2 regions of the Methylobacterium brachiatum genome follow, and region 2 is predicted to be linked to the other one. Evidence: riboswitches for the same ligand, from Rfam matches in the RefSeq annotation. Region 2 holds a riboswitch; the other holds the start of a gene.

Region 1 (7,614 bases), on a different contig from region 2:
GGCCGCCGACAGCATGGCCAGCGCCGGCCAGAGCAGAAGGATCGGCCGGCTTCCGAACAGCGTGCTGGTCAGATCCCGCCGCAGGACCAGGAAGGCCAGGGCGGCCAGGTCGGCGCCGAGCCAAACGGCCTTATCGAGTCCCGGAAGCTTGAGCTGCTCGCCGCTCAACGGCGCCAGCAGGATCAGCAGGATCCACGGGATGGCGGCGAGCCCAAGGCGCGGCAAGTCAGCGGGGCGGTTCCGGCGTCGCACGCCCCGTCCGGAGGCCCGCTCCATCGCCGCCCCGGGGGCGCCGGTCGCGAGCCAGCTCAGCCCGGCGGCGTGGTCCAACCCGAAGCCGGCCGTGTCTCGACGCAAAGCCATCGCACCCCGTCCCGAACCTCCCGATCGCCGCCGTCGGGCGGAGGTGTCGGGGGTTCCTTACGAAGGGCAGTCTATCGAGGCGCGGTGCCGGGCCGAATCCGCCAATCGAGGTAGGCCGGATGGGTGATCGACCCGACCAGCAGCTTGGCTAGGCCGTTCCATCCGGTTCGGCGGCCGATCCGCGAACGCGGCGCCTCCGCGTTTCGCAGCACGCGCAGAGACGGGAGGCTCATGGGCGCCGCGTCGGAAACCGGATGGCTTCAGGCCGCGCGCCGTGCGGGGGCATAGTCTGCATGGCGCAGACAGGCGATCACCCTGATGCGGGTTCGCAAGGCCGTTCGACGATGACAGGAAAGACGATGGAGCGGGCGATCGGGATCGAACCGACGACATTCAGCTTGGGAAGCTGACGTTCTACCACTGAACTACGCCCGCGACACGATCGGTGCGGTGTTCTCGGCACCGACGAGGCCGCAGCGCCGTCGGGGCTCCGCGCGCCCGTGTACGGGACCGATCTAGCAGCCCCGCGGCGATGGCGTCAAACGGGGTTTTGCGGTTTCGACAGGATCGGCGGCCCGTGGCCTCCGCGACGTGACGTGCGGAGCCGGGATCGGGTCAGGCGACGCGGGACAGTTTTCCGGGCTGGGCCTCGCGCGCTTCGCGCGCGGCGTCGTAGGCGCGGTTGCGCAACGCCGTCTCGCTCGGGAGTTGGTCGATCACGGTGCCGGAATTCGGATCGACCACCTGGAACACGATCGAACTGGTGTCCGGATCTTGGATGTAGCGCGCCTTGTCGCCGGCCGGGGCGATGTCGAGCTTCACCGCGGGTTCGAGCGGGGTGGTCGCGTCCTGCGCCGGCGTGTTCTGCTGCGTGACGGCCGAGGCCGCGGATGCCGCGAGGGCGTCGAGACCCTGAGGCCCCGGCGTCGTCGCACTGAGCGGACGGATATCCATGGCTGATCTCCTACGATCCTGTGATCGGGGGATTCAGCGGATCTGGCGCCTAAGCGTTCGTTAACACCGCCCCCCGCCGGGCGGGATGGGCGCCGCCGGTCCGGACTCGCGATGAAGATCGGGTTACCGGATCAGGATAAATTGACCGGCACGCCCCGCCCTGAACGGGCAGGGCGTGCCCGGCCCTCACTCGGCGGCGTCGACGTAGAGCTTGCCGCCCTCGGCCAGGAACTCCTGCGACTTCGCCCGCATGCCGGCTTCGGCCTCGGCCTTGGACATGATCGGCGACGCGCCCACCACCTCGCCGGCCTCCTCCATCGCCAGCACCTCGGCGCGGAGATCCTGCGTGATCTTCATCGAGCAGAATTTCGGGCCGCACATCGAGCAGAAATGCGCGACCTTGTGGGCGTCCTTGGGCAGGGTCTCGTCGTGGTAGCGGCGGGCCGTATCCGGATCGAGGCCCAGGTTGAACTGGTCCTCCCAGCGGAAGTCGAACCGGGCGCGGCTGAGCGCGTCGTCGCGCAGCTGGGCGGCCGGGTGGCCCTTGGCGAGGTCGGCGGCGTGGGCGGCGATCTTGTAGGTGATCACCCCGGTCTTCACGTCGTCCCGGTCCGGGAGCCCGAGATGCTCCTTCGGGGTGACGTAGCAGAGCATCGCGGTGCCGAACCAGCCGATCATCGCGGCACCGATGCCCGAGGTGATGTGGTCGTAGCCGGGGGCGATGTCGGTGGTCAGCGGGCCGAGGGTGTAGAACGGCGCCTCGCCGCATTCCCGCAGCTGCTTCTCCATGTTGACCTTGATCTTGTGCATCGGCACGTGGCCGGGGCCCTCGATCATCACCTGGCAGCCCTTGTCCCAGGCGACCTTGGTCAGCTCACCCAGCGTCTCGAGCTCGCCGAACTGCGCGGCGTCGTTGGCGTCGGCGATCGAGCCCGGGCGCAGGCCGTCGCCCAGCGAGAACGAGACATCGTAGGCCCGCATGATGTCGCAGATCTCGTCAAAATGCTCGTACAGGAACGATTCCCGGTGCCCGGCCAGGCACCAGCGCGCCATGATCGAGCCGCCGCGCGAGACGATGCCGGTGACCCGGCGGGCGGTGAGCGGCACGTGGGCGAGCCGCACGCCGGCATGGATGGTGAAGTAATCGATGCCCTGCTCGGCCTGCTCGATCAGGGTATCCTTGAAGACCTCCCAGTCGAGCTTGAGCGGATCACCGCCGACCTTCTCCAGCGCCTGGTAGATCGGCACGGTCCCGATCGGCACCGGGCTGTTGCGGATGATCCACGAGCGGATGTTGTGGATGTTGCGGCCGGTGGACAGGTCCATGACCGTGTCGGCGCCCCAGCGGATCGACCAGACCAGCTTCTCGACCTCTTCCGCCGCCGACGAGGTGACGGCCGAGTTGCCGATATTCGCGTTGATCTTGACCAGGAAATTCCGGCCGATCGCCATCGGCTCCAGCTCGGTGTGGTTGATGTTGGCCGGGATGATCGCCCGGCCGCGGGCGATCTCGTCGCGCACGAATTCGGGGGTGATGAACGGCGGGACCGAGGCGCCGAAGCTCTGGCCGTCGGCGAGCGTGGCCTCGGCGCCCGCCAGCATCGCGTCACGGCAGGCATTCTCGCGATGGGCGACGTAGATCATCTCCTCGGTGATGATCCCGGCCCGGGCGAACTCGTACTGCGTCACCATCTGGCCGGGACCCGCCTTGCGGATCGTCCGCTCGGCCGGGCAGGGGGCCACGAGCTTGTCGCCGGCGAAGCCGTTATCCTCGGGCTTGACCGCGCGGGGCTCGACGGCGGCGTAGCCGCGCGCAGCGATCCAGGGCTCGCGCACGCCGGGCAGGCCGGCGGTGAGGTCGATGCGCGCATCGGTCTCCGTGTAGGGGCCCGACGGATCGTAGACCCGCACCGGCTCCTCTTTCGGATCGGACAGGACGATCTCGCGATAGGGGACGCGGATGTCCGACCGGCCCGCCGGGCTCGCATAGACCTTGCGCGATCCGGTGACCGGACCGGTGGTCACGGTCTCCGGGCTGCCTTTCACGTCCTTGGGAAGAACGGGTGCGTTCATCGTGGGCCTCTCCTCGTGTTGGAGTGTTCCGGACCACGCGATGGCTGAGATGAGATCCGGCCGCACGCAGGCAGCCGCAGGTTCCCGTCCCTCCGCCGGTATGAGCCGGATCAGGTTCAAGGGTCAGGGCAGCGTGCCCAATCTCAGCCCCCTGCAGGGCCCCCCTCGGAACGGTTCAAGACTCGGCCCCGGCAAAGGGTTTGTCAATGCTGCGTCAAGCGCGGAGGCTGACAGGACAGGGGGACTCGGTCTCAATGCTCCGGCGGACCGCCGACAATGCGGTGAGGCCGCGCGCTGTCGGATCGGACTTGCCTCCCGGGCAGGTGAACCGCGGCTATAATTTTCGCCGCCTGAAGCCGCCGAACATCGCCGATGCGCATCCTGCTCCTGCTGCTGGCCATCGTGGCCCTGATCTATCTGGCCGCGCTCATCGCACTCGCGGTGTTCCAGCGGCGGCTGATCTATCCCGGCGCCGCCTGGAAGGGTGAGCCCGCGATCGGCCGCTTCACCCCGCCCGGGACCGAGCCGATCACCCTGACCACGGAGGACGGCGAGCGGCTCTTCGCCCTGTGGCGGGCGCCGAGGCCGGGATGCGGGGTCATCGTCAGCTTCCACGGCAATGGGTCCCGGCCGGAGCCGCATGCCGCCCGCTTCGCCGCAGATCCCTGGCGGGCCGCCGGGTGGGGCCTGCTGGCACCCGCCTATCGGGGATATCCCGGCTCGACCGGGACGCCGACCGAGGACGGGCTGATCCGCGATGGGGCGGCGGCGATCGCGGCCGTGCAGGAGCGGGCCCCGGGTGCGCCGATCCTGCTGCACGGCCATTCCCTGGGGGCCGCGGTGGCGGTCGCGCTGGCCGGGCGCATCGCAGCGATCGGGCTCTATCTCGAGGCGCCGTTCGACTCGCTCGCCCATGCCGTGCGGCTGCATGTCCCGCTGGCCCCGTCCTGGCTCCTGCGCGACACCTACCGCTCGGACCTGCGCATCCGCGACGGGACCGAGCCGGTCCTGATCGTCCAGGGCACCGACGACCCTGTGGTGCCGGCCAAGCTCGCGCGGGCGTTGGCCGAGGCCGCGGGGCCGCGGGCGCGGTTCGCGCTGGTCCCGGGCGATCACGTCTCGATCTTCGGCGTCCGGGATCGCGAGGCCGAGGCGGCGTTTCGCGGTCGCGTCGGGGCGGCCTGTTGTCCTGCGGACGGCGCCGTGCCGTGATCGGGTTGAGAGGAGGGATCGCTTGGTCGGACGCCGCTCCCGGCGCTGGAACGCCGACGATCCGGAGATGCCCGGCGCCGTCCCCCGGGCGGACCCGGTCTGCCCGCTCTGCGGCCGATCGATCCCGCCGCGCGCCCGCTCCAGCCTGCATCACCTCACCCCGAAGCTGAAGGGCGGCACCCACCAGGGCACGGTCCGCCTGCACCAGATCTGCCATTCGGCGATCCATGCCCGCTACAGCGAGGCCGAGATCGCCAAGCGCCTCGCCGACGTGGACGCGCTGCGGGCCGATCCCGAGATCGCGCGCTTCCTGGTCTGGATCCGCGGCAAGCCCGACGATTTCTACGCCGCCACGCGCATGACCCGGGACCGGCGTGCCGGCCGGCGCCGGGACTGAGCGCGCCGTTTACCCGGCGCTCAGCACATCCTGAGGTTACGTCCCGGCTCACGCATCCCCGTCAACCTTCTCGGTGCACGCTCGCCTCGGTCTCGGAGTGGCGTGATGGGCGGGGCAGGGGACGCGGACGGCCGGCTGGCCTGGGTCGATGTCGCCAAGGGGATCTGCATCCTCCTGGTGGTGATGATGCATTCCGTCATCGGCACCGGCCTGGCGATGGGGGGCGAGGGGTTCCTCCACCCGATCGTGGCCTTCGCCAAGCCGTTCCGGATCCCGGACTTCTTCCTCCTGTCCGGCTTGTTCCTGGGCCGTGTGATCGACCGGGACTGGCGCCTGTTCGCCGACCGCCGGGTCGTGCATTTCGCGTATTTCTACCTGCTCTGGCTCGTGATCCAGTCGGCGGCCCGATACGGCAGCCTGGTCGGTGAGGCCGGGCCCGGGGCGTTCGCCGCACATCTCGCCCACGCGCTGATCGAACCGTATTCCAGCCTGTGGTTCGTCTACCTGCTGGCCGTCTTCTCGGTGGTGACCAAGGCCCTGCGCCGATGCCCGGGGCCACTCCTGCTGGCCGGGGCCGCCCTCCTGCAGATGGCCGATATCCGCAGCGAGGCGACCCTGATCGAGGAGTTCTGCGGCCGCTACGTCTACTTCGTGGCGGGCTACCTGTTCGCCGGCCGGATCTTCGCTTTGGCGGAGGATGCCCGCCGGCATGCCGGCCTCGCCCTCTGCGGTCTCGCCGCCTGGGCCGGCCTGGAGGGATGGCTCGCCCTGACGGCGACGGGCAACCCGGTCTACCCGACGCTGGCCAGCCTGCCGCTGGTCAGCCTCGCCCTCGGTGCGGCCGGCGCGCTGGCGATCGTGGTCACGGCTGCGCTGATCGAGCGGGCGGGCGGCGTCCTGGCCGAGACCCTGCGGATCTGCGGCCAACGCTCGATCGTGATCTATCTCGCCTTCTCGCTGCCGATGGCCGCGACCCGAGAAGTCTTAATCCGCACCGGCCTCGTGACGGATATCGGTTTGGCCGGGCTGATCGTGATGGCCGCCGCCCTCCTGCTCCCGCTGGCACTCGAGCGGCTGGTGCGCGATACGCCGCTCAACCTGCTGTTCGTGCGCCCGAAGCTGTTTCGGCTGGCGACCCGGCCCCGGCCGCGCTCGACCTTGGCGACGACCTGAGCGGCGGCGGTCAGCCCTCGAAGGCGACGCCGATCCGGCGGCTCCGCCGCCAGGCCACTGCGGCCGGCCGCGGGTCTGCGCCCTCGGCGAGGCGGATCGGGAACCGGTCCGGCACCGCCTGATCGCTCTCGACCTCGATCTGTGCGCCCGTCTCGGTCGCGTCCCAGACGAGGCAGCCGACCTCGCCGCAGGCGAGCAGCAATGTGCCGAACGTGAAGGCATTCTTGCGGAATGCCCCGCGGCGATCCTCCGTCATCGCACCCTCCAGCCGGCCCGCGAAGCCAAGATTCGCGAGCCGAACGATGCCGGAAGCCGGTTAACAGCCCGGATATGGCGGCGAGACTGATCTCCCTGCCAACCGATCAATACTCGTCCCGGTCATCCCGGTAGCTGCGCCGGGGCGGGCCGTAATCCTCGTCGTAGGACCGGCGCGGCCGCGGGCGGTCGTAGTCGCGGCCGTCGCGATAATCGTCGCGCCGCCGGTAATCGTCGCGCCGACGGTCGTCGTAATCGTCGTCGCGGTCGCGGTCGCGATCACGGGCGCGTGGGCCGCCGCCGAGGGTTTCGCTGAGGCGCGGCGCGTACCAGCAGCTCTTGGGCTGGCCCGGGGCGGGATCGCCGAACGTCTGGCTGTTGCACGGGACCATGCCGCCCTGCGGGAACGGCCGGCCGTTGGTCTTACCGGGCACGCCGTAATAGACATTGGTCGGGTAGGGCATCCGGCACACCCCGCCGTCCTGGGCGCAGGCGACCAGGTTCACCGTGTCGAGCTGCTCGACCCGCGCCGATGCTGGCTCGACAAGAGCTGGGCCGAGCAAGAGGCCCCCGAGGGCCACGGCAATCCTGCAACGCACGTCGTCGATCCCTTTCTGGCCGTTGATCGCGGCCTCGATATCGCGGCGCGGTGGCTTCCGGCTAGAGCCCGGCACCGGTATGGCGAACCCATGACGGTCCACACGCGGTCGCAGGCCGGGACCGATATCGTGTGACAGGGATCGGGCGCGCGCCGGGTTGTCCACCGGGACTGGCGCGTCGGGAGGAACCAATGCGGGATGCGTCGGCGCAGGAGCTCATGATCCTCAGCGCGCTGCAGGAATGCCGGCTGCAGCTCGAAGCCGCGCGGCAGGACGAGGCGTCCCGCGCCGCCGTGCGTCTCGAACTCGACGCGGCCCTGCAACGCGAGGCCGTGCTGAAGGCCGAGATCGTCGAGGAGCGCGAACGCACCGAGGCGGTGCGGACCGTTCTGCTGGCGTTGAATGCCAGCATCGGCCGGTTCGGGCTGCGTCGGCGCCTGTTCAAATCGCGCATTGCCCGGCTCGGCCGCGAGACCCCCGATGCCGGCCCGCAATCGGTCCGGCACCCGGTGCTGCTCGCCGAGGCGCGGCGGGTGCTCGGCCAGGATCCGACGGCGGCCGGTTAGAGCCCCGATCGCCTTAAGCTGT
Region 2 (7,614 bases):
TCTCGACCTACGCCACCTGGTGGATCCGGCAGGCGATCACCCGCTCGATCGCCGACCAGGCCCGCACGATCCGCATCCCGGTGCACATGATCGAGACGATCAACAAGATCGTCCGGACCTCGCGCCAGATGCTGCACGAGATCGGCCGCGAGCCGACCCCGGAGGAATTGGCCGAGAAGCTGGCCATGCCGCTGGAGAAGGTCCGCAAGGTTTTGAAGATCGCCAAGGAGCCGATCTCCCTCGAGACGCCCATCGGCGACGAGGAGGACAGCCACCTTGGCGACTTCATCGAGGACAAGAACGTCGTCCTGCCGATCGACGCGGCGATCCAATCGAACCTGCGCGAGACCACGACCCGCGTCCTGGCGTCGTTGACCCCGCGCGAGGAGCGTGTCCTGCGCATGCGCTTCGGTATCGGGATGAACACCGACCACACCCTCGAGGAGGTCGGCCAGCAATTCTCGGTGACCCGCGAGCGCATCCGGCAGATCGAGGCCAAGGCCCTGCGCAAGCTGAAGCACCCGTCGCGCAGCCGGAAGCTCCGGAGCTTCCTGGACAACTGAGCCCCCGTCGCGGCCCCCGCGGCGCCTCTCCCTACGACCGCGCAGCCACGGGGTTGCGCGGCATCCACAGTGGCGCCATGCTCGAACGCCGCCCGCCAACGCCCGGATTGCCGACGGCCTTCGCGGACGGGTCCGAGGCCGACGACGTGCCCTTCGGCGCGCTCCAGCCCTCCGTGGGCATCCGCGACTGGCTGCTGGGCGAAGGCGCCCGGCTGCAGAAGGCCGAGGACATGCTCTCGGGCCTTGCCGAGCGGCTGATCGCCATCGGCGTGCCGGTGGACCGGGCCTCCACGGCGATCGATACCTTGCACTCGGAATATGCCGGGGTCGGGCGGGTCTGGACCCGGGACGGCGGCACCAGCGTGCGCCTGTTCCCGCACGGCGGCCGCTCCCAGGAGGCCTATCTCAACAGCCCGTTCCACACGGTCCACGAGACCGGCGAATGGCTGATCCTCAACGTCGCCGAGACCCCCGACGACGCCTTCGCGATCATCCCGGACCTGAAGGCCGGCGGCTACACCCATTACGTCGTCGCGCCGCTCTTCTTTACCAACGGCACCAAGAACGGCATCACCTTCGCCACCAAGGCGCCGGAAGGGTTCGGCGACGACGACATCGCGATCATGCGCTTCGTCATGCCGGCGCTCGCCGCCGTGGTGGAGATGCGCGTCCTCAACAAGCAGCTGGACCATGTCCTGCGGCTCTATGTCGGCGACGAGCCGCACCGGGCGATCCTGGCCGGCGATATCCGCCGCGGGCAGGTGACGCGGATCCGCTCGGCGATCCTGTTCGCCGACATGCGCGACTACACCCGCACCTCCGCCGACATGACCCCGGAGGAGGCGGTGGGGCTGCTCAACGTGTTCTTCGACTGCCTCGTGCCGCCGATCGAGCGTGAGGGCGGCGAGGTCCTGAAATATCTGGGCGACGGCCTGCTGGCGATCTTCCGGGAATCCGGCGACGATCTCGGGGGCGCCGCCAAGGGCGCGCTCACCGCGGCCCAGAACGCTTTGGCCGCCCTCGACGAGGCCAACGCCCTCCACCAATTCTCGGTGCCGGTGGCGGCGGGAATCGCGCTGCACCACGGCGAGGCCGCCTACGGCAATGTCGGCTCCGGCTCGCGGCTCGACTTCACGGTGATCGGCCGGGACGTGAATCTCGCGAGCCGGCTCGCCCAGCTCAACCGCCTCCTGGGCGAGCCGCTTCTGATGTCGAAGCCGTTCGTGGATTTCCTCTGGGGCGATCCGGTGCCGCTCGGCGAGCACGTGCTGGACGGCTTCCGCGAGCCCATGGCGGTGTTCCGGCCGAAATTCCTGCGGCCGCGCGCGCCGAGCTAGGGGCTCCGCGCGAAACCCCGAACCATTGCGATTTGCCCAATCGCAAAGGCGTTCAGAGCATCCTGTTAGACGCCTACAGCACCACGCCCGATCGCGACGGCGCTGTAGGTTTCTTAGCTGAACCCCGGATCAGCATCACGCTGAAAGGTTTTACGCGTTCAGATTTGCCAGGCCGGAATAACCTCAGCGCTGTAGGAAGGTTGCCAGGAACCCCAAACCGGATCGACCATCTTGGTGAGCGCCTTGCGCGCCAAATCTGCGGTGCGCGAGAGCACATTCCCGGGAACCTCTCTCTCGCCAAGAATATCAAAACATACAGACAGGCAAACACGATATTCGCCTACGTGATAGGCACAGATGGAAAACTCTTCCCTCAATCCGTAGGTATAGATCCACGGAATGATAGCGATACCTTCGCAAGGAATTTCTGGCGAAAGCCCACTGTCGCCGTATTGAAAGCCGACCGCATATTCCTTATTGCGATTGCAGATCTGGATAGCACCGTGGCGAGCTTCAGCCCGAGTCGGGCAGGTGCGTATCGCGCGATCGTATAGCGACAATACCTTATGCACGGGTTCATCCAACTGCTCGGTCAGCCGGGCTGCGTTGAGCAAACTCACATATATTTCTTCGTCCCAGTGCCCGAGATCCGCCCGCTGTAGATATAACTCAAGAGCCTTACGGTCTTCGCCGATATCGCGATAAGATCGCGCGAGATAAAATGTGTATCTCGCGATCATGAACGGATCTTTCTCAACGGACAAGGCCTTTTCGAGCGCCGCCAGATCCCGTTGCTCGGCCATGCCGTCGCGGTGACGCCCCCCGTCGACACCGCGACGCACCGACAATGGTAACGTTGGCGTATCGAGATTTCCCGGACACTCCAGAAATTCGTGAACAACACCACGATAACGCCAGCTGAGCCTATTATTGACAAGCTGGACACGCCAATATTTTGTGTGCGCATCCAATATTGTCAACATGTACCCGGCCTCGGTTAGCTTCGGCATGACGAAGCCGTCCGGGACGATTAACTGATCATCGGCGTCGATGATCAGAGAATACGCTCCGCGCGGGCGCGCGAGCTTCAACGCCTCGTTCCGGTTGAAGGCGAAGTCAACCCAGGGTTGCTCGACGAGCGTACCTGGGATGCCAGCCAAGGCTGCGCGGATGACATCTTGGGTCCCATCTGTCGATCCGGTATCGACGATGACCCAATGATCAATAATGGATCTTACCGAATCGAGACACCTCTGTATAACTTGAGCCTCATCCTTGACGATCATCGATAGACAGATCGTCTGCCCGAAACTATTCATGTCGACGTATCCGTTCTGACACGCATTCGCTACGCAATGCGTCCTGCAGCGCTCGCCAATAAGCGAGAATCTCACAGCTTCAAAATGATTGCACTCTCGGACCAAGCAATTTTTGGCAATCGAAGCCATTCGCTAGAACTAACATTTGTGACTTTTACGAAAACAATCAAGCCATTAAGACATATTTAACCGAGATAAATCGCACCCGAAATAATTTGTTTTGGCAATAATAATATGGAGCACATACGTCGCACATGGTGCCGACGAGGCATGCGGAATGATCGGAGCACGCCCGCATCCAACTCATCCGGAGGCAAGGCAGTCAAAGGTTCGTCCACCGACTAATGTTGCTCGGTCGCGACAACGAGCATCGAACTGCCGAACAGCGGCAAAAGTTTTGGCTAAAGCACACACGGCTGGAACGGGCGAATAGACCCCGTTCGATGTGATCATCCGGGCAGTAACAGCCTCCGCCGCTACCGCCTCCATAAGCTCGGCCACCCTCGCAGGGGTTGACCGATGGCGCGTCCGACACCAAATCAGAGGCCGTTCCAGGGAGATCCCCGGCAAGGGGCTGAGAAACCGCTGGCACGTCCACCCGGACCTGCGGCGCGGAAATCCTTTGAACCTGATCCGGCTCATACCGGCGTAGGGATTGGACCGCGGCCGCCCGACAGGCAGGCCACAGCTTCGTACCGAAGCAGACGGCCCGATCTTCGCGACGGAATTCCGCGGAGATGACTTTGGCCTATGACCGCCCCGTTTCACCGATCGGACGCCGCCGTAGCTCGGCCGGCCTGGCCGCGCAGGAAACCCTGCCCGCGCGGGCCGATGTCGCCATCGTCGGCGGCGGGCTGATCGGCCTGTCGATCGCGTGGCGGCTCGCCCGGGCGGGCCGCGCGGTGGTCGTGGTCGAGCGCGACACGATCGGGGCCGGCGCGAGCCTGGCCGCCACCGGCATGCTCGCCCCGGCCGCCGAGCACGAGCCCGGCTCGGATCCACTTCTGCCGCTCGCCCTCGAATCGCTGCGGCTCTGGCCGGCTTTCCGCGACGCGCTGGAGGCGGAGACCGGACTGCCGATCGACTATCGGCCGGACGGGACCGTCGTGGTCGCCATCGGCCGCGACGAGGTCGAGCGCCTACGCTTCCGCTACGATCTGCAGCGCCGGTCCGGGCTCGACGCCCAGTGGCTGCCGGGCACAGAGGTACGCCGCCTGGAGCCGGGCTTGCGCCCCTCCGTCACTGCCGGCGTCCATTGCCCGCTGGATCACCAGGTCGATCCGCGTCTCGTCATGGCGACGCTGGCCGAGGCCTGCCGGCGCGCCGGCGTGATCCTGGTGGAGCGCACAGCCGTCACCGGGCTCGACTGGTCCGGCGGGGCGGTCACCGGTCTCCGCGCGGGCGATCAGGGCGTGGCGGCCGGCACGGTCGTCCTCGCTTCGGGCGCCTGGAGCGGGGCGGGCGGCCTGCTGCCCGAGAGCCTCGCCCTGCCGGTGCGTCCGCTCAAGGGCCAGTCGCTGGCCCTGCGCACCAATGCCCGCACCGGGACGCTCAGTCGGATGATCTGGACCGAGCAGGTCCACATGGCGCCGAAGAGCGACGGCCAGCTCATCGTCGGCGCGACCGTGGAGGATTGCGGCTTCCGTCCGGGCGTCACCGCCGGCGGCCTCTACGCGCTGCTCGAGGGCGCCCGCCGGGTCCTGCCGGGCATCGAGGAGATGGAGGTCGAGGCCGTGTGGAGCGGCTACCGCCCCACCTCGGACGACGATGCGCCGATCATCGACACCCTCGCGCCGGGCCTGGTGGCCGCCACCGGCCATCACCGCAACGGCTACCTGCTCGCTCCGGTCACCGCCGATGCGGTGGCCGAACTCGTCACGCGGGGCGCGCTGCCGGAGATCGCCAGACCGTTCACCCGGGCGCGCTTCGACCAACCCGAACCCAGGAGGGCCTCGGCATGAAGCTTCTGGTGAACGGAGAACCGCGGGATCTCGCGGTCGAGACCGTCGCGGCCCTGTTCCGGGCCGAGGCCGAGGAGATCGGCATCGAGAGCCCGCAGGGCGTCGCCATCGCGCTGAACGGGCGCGTGCTGCGCCGCCGGGACTGGGACGAGACGCCGGTCACCGAGGGCGACCGCGTTGAGATCGTCCGCGCCATGCAGGGAGGTTGATCATGGACCAGAATGTCACGCCGCTGCGCGCCGAGGCCGAGGCGGATCGCTTCACCGTCGCGGGCGTCGAGTTGGCGTCCCGGCTGTTCATCGGCACCGCCGGCTACCCGACCCAGGCGATCATGCGCGACGCCGTCGCGGTCTCCGGGGCCGAGGTGGTGACCGCCTCGATCCGCCGGGTCTCGCTCCAGGGCCACGGCTCCGACACGGTGCGCATCCTCAAGGGCAAGCGCTTCCTGCCCAACACCGCCGGCTGCGAGACGGCCCGCGACGCGATCATGACCGCCGAGCTCGCCCGCGAGGCGCTCGACACCAACTGGATCAAGGTGGAGGTGATCGGCGATCGCGAGACCCTCTACCCGGACGTGGCCGAGCTGATCGAGGCCTGCCGCCACCTCGTGGACGAAGGCTTCGTGGTGCTGCCCTATTGCAACGACGATCCGGTGGTCTGCCAGCGCCTGGAGGATCTCGGTTGCGCCGCGATCATGCCGATGGGCTCGCTGATCGGCTCCGGCATGGGGGTGGCCAACCCAGCCAATATCGAGCTGATCTGCCGCCGGGCCGGGGTGCCGGTGATCGTCGATGCCGGCATCGGCACGGCTTCCGACGCGGTGATCGCCATGGAGCTGGGCGCGGCCGCCTGCCTGATCAACACCGCGATCGCCAAGGCCGACGACCCGGTCCGGATGGCCCGCGCCATGGGCCGGGCCGTCGAGGCCGGACGCGACGCCTATCTTGCCGGCCGGATCCCGCGCCGGGGCAGGGCCGACCCGTCGAGCCCGCAGCTCGGCCTCGTCGGCTCGTGAGGAGCTTGCCGTCGCCGCTCCTGGCGGTGACGGACCGGCGGGGGCTGTCCCGTCCGCTGATGGAGACCGTGCAGGCGCTGCTCGACGGCGGCGTGCGCTGGGTCTGGTTCCGCGACCGTGATCTCGAGCCGGAGGCGCGCCGCGCGCTCGGCGCCGACGTAGCTGGCCGGATCCGCGCGGCGGGCGCATTCCTCACGGTCGGCGGCGATGTCGCGCTGGCCCGGGCTCTCGGTGCCGATGGGGTGCATCTCGGCGGTGGGACCGGTCCGGACATGGTCGCGTCCGCCCGCGCGGCGCTCGGGCCAGACGCCCTGATCGGCGTCTCGGCCCATGCACCCGTCGAGGTCGAGGCCGCCGCACTTGCCGGCGCCGACTACGTCACCCTGAGCCCGATCTATCCCACCGCCAGCAAGCCCGGCTACGGCCCGGCCCTGGGCCCGGACGGCATCGCGGCGGCCTGCCGCGCCGGCTTGCCGGTGGTCGCGCTCGGCGGCATCACGCCGGATCGGATCCCGGAATGCCGGGATGCCGGGGCGGCCGGCATCGCCGTGATGGGCGGGCTCATGCGTGCGCCCGACCCCGCCGCCGCCGCCCGGGCCTTCCTCGCCCCCTGGGCTGGGTAAGCGGCCCCCCCGCGTCGTTCTCGAGCGCTGAGCACGATCCTGCCCTGGGAGCCCGCGCCCTGCGTCGCCGCGATCGGCCCGCGGGGCGGATGAGGTGCCGACCCGACACGGGCGCAGGTCGTCAGCCGCAGCAAACTATGTCTCAATCCGCCCCCGATTCGGAGGGTGGCGTTGCGCGCAGACCGTTCGTCCTTTGGCTGGCGCTGGCTCGGCCGTTCCCTCGCATTGCGCCGGGGCCAGGTGGCCCGGCTGCTCCTCGCCATCGCGGCGGGCTACGGCGTCGGGTTGGTCTTCCCGGTCGCCACACAGCGGATCGTCGACGCGATCGTGGCCGGGCGGGCCGACCTGCCCCTGCTCGGACTGGCCGTGCTCGCCCTCCTGTCGATCGGCGCGGAGGTCGCGCTCACCGCGTTCCGGGGTCGCCCGATCATTGACCTGGCGGTCCATCTCGACCGCCGGATGTCGCGCCGGGTCTTCGCCCATCTCCTGCGCGTGCGGATCGACGGGGCGAACTTCAAATCCGGCGAGGTGCTGAACCATTTCCAGCAGGTCACGAAGATCCGGGACTTCGTCCTGCATCAGATCCCGAATTCGGTGATCGATGCCGGCGGCGCGCTCGTCGCGTTCGGCCTCGTGTTCTACTACGACCTGGCCGTCGGCCTGGCGCTGGCCGCGGCGGCGCCGGTGATCGTCGTGATCGCCAGCAACCAGATCAGCGGCATCTGGAAATCCGCGAAAGCCTACTACCAGGCGGTCAGCGTCCGCGACGGCACGCTGGCAGAGACCGTGAACGGCC

Evidence for each region. Region 2 has a riboswitch for thiamine pyrophosphate ahead of thiO (glycine oxidase ThiO). Riboswitches for the same ligand answer to the same signal wherever they lie in the genome.
Region 1: another riboswitch for thiamine pyrophosphate. It lies ahead of thiC (phosphomethylpyrimidine synthase ThiC); the one in region 2 lies ahead of thiO (glycine oxidase ThiO).

What each region holds. Positions count from the first base shown of each region.
Region 1 is NZ_FOQW01000005.1:346,834-354,447, reverse strand. It holds gene BMZ47_RS07895 (O-antigen ligase family protein) at 1-363, opposite strand, end outside; tRNA gene BMZ47_RS07890 (tRNA-Gly) at 724-798, opposite strand; gene BMZ47_RS07885 (flagellar protein FlaG) at 979-1,317, opposite strand; gene thiC (phosphomethylpyrimidine synthase ThiC) at 1,504-3,390, opposite strand; TPP riboswitch at 3,461-3,566, opposite strand; gene BMZ47_RS07875 (alpha/beta hydrolase) at 3,763-4,602, shown strand; gene BMZ47_RS07870 (HNH endonuclease family protein) at 4,625-4,999, shown strand; gene BMZ47_RS07865 (acyltransferase family protein) at 5,105-6,172, shown strand; gene BMZ47_RS07860 (hypothetical protein) at 6,183-6,428, opposite strand; gene BMZ47_RS07855 (hypothetical protein) at 6,535-7,026, opposite strand; gene BMZ47_RS07850 (ATP-dependent helicase) at 7,245-7,592, shown strand.
Region 2 is NZ_FOQW01000002.1:324,260-331,873, forward strand. It holds gene rpoD (RNA polymerase sigma factor RpoD) at 1-563, shown strand, start outside; gene BMZ47_RS01475 (adenylate/guanylate cyclase domain-containing protein) at 641-1,900, shown strand; gene BMZ47_RS01480 (tetratricopeptide repeat-containing glycosyltransferase) at 2,059-3,219, opposite strand; TPP riboswitch at 3,764-3,892, shown strand; gene thiO (glycine oxidase ThiO) at 3,957-5,180, shown strand; gene thiS (sulfur carrier protein ThiS) at 5,177-5,389, shown strand; gene thiG (thiazole synthase) at 5,392-6,195, shown strand; gene BMZ47_RS01500 (thiamine phosphate synthase) at 6,192-6,818, shown strand; gene BMZ47_RS01505 (peptidase domain-containing ABC transporter) at 6,990-7,614, shown strand, end outside.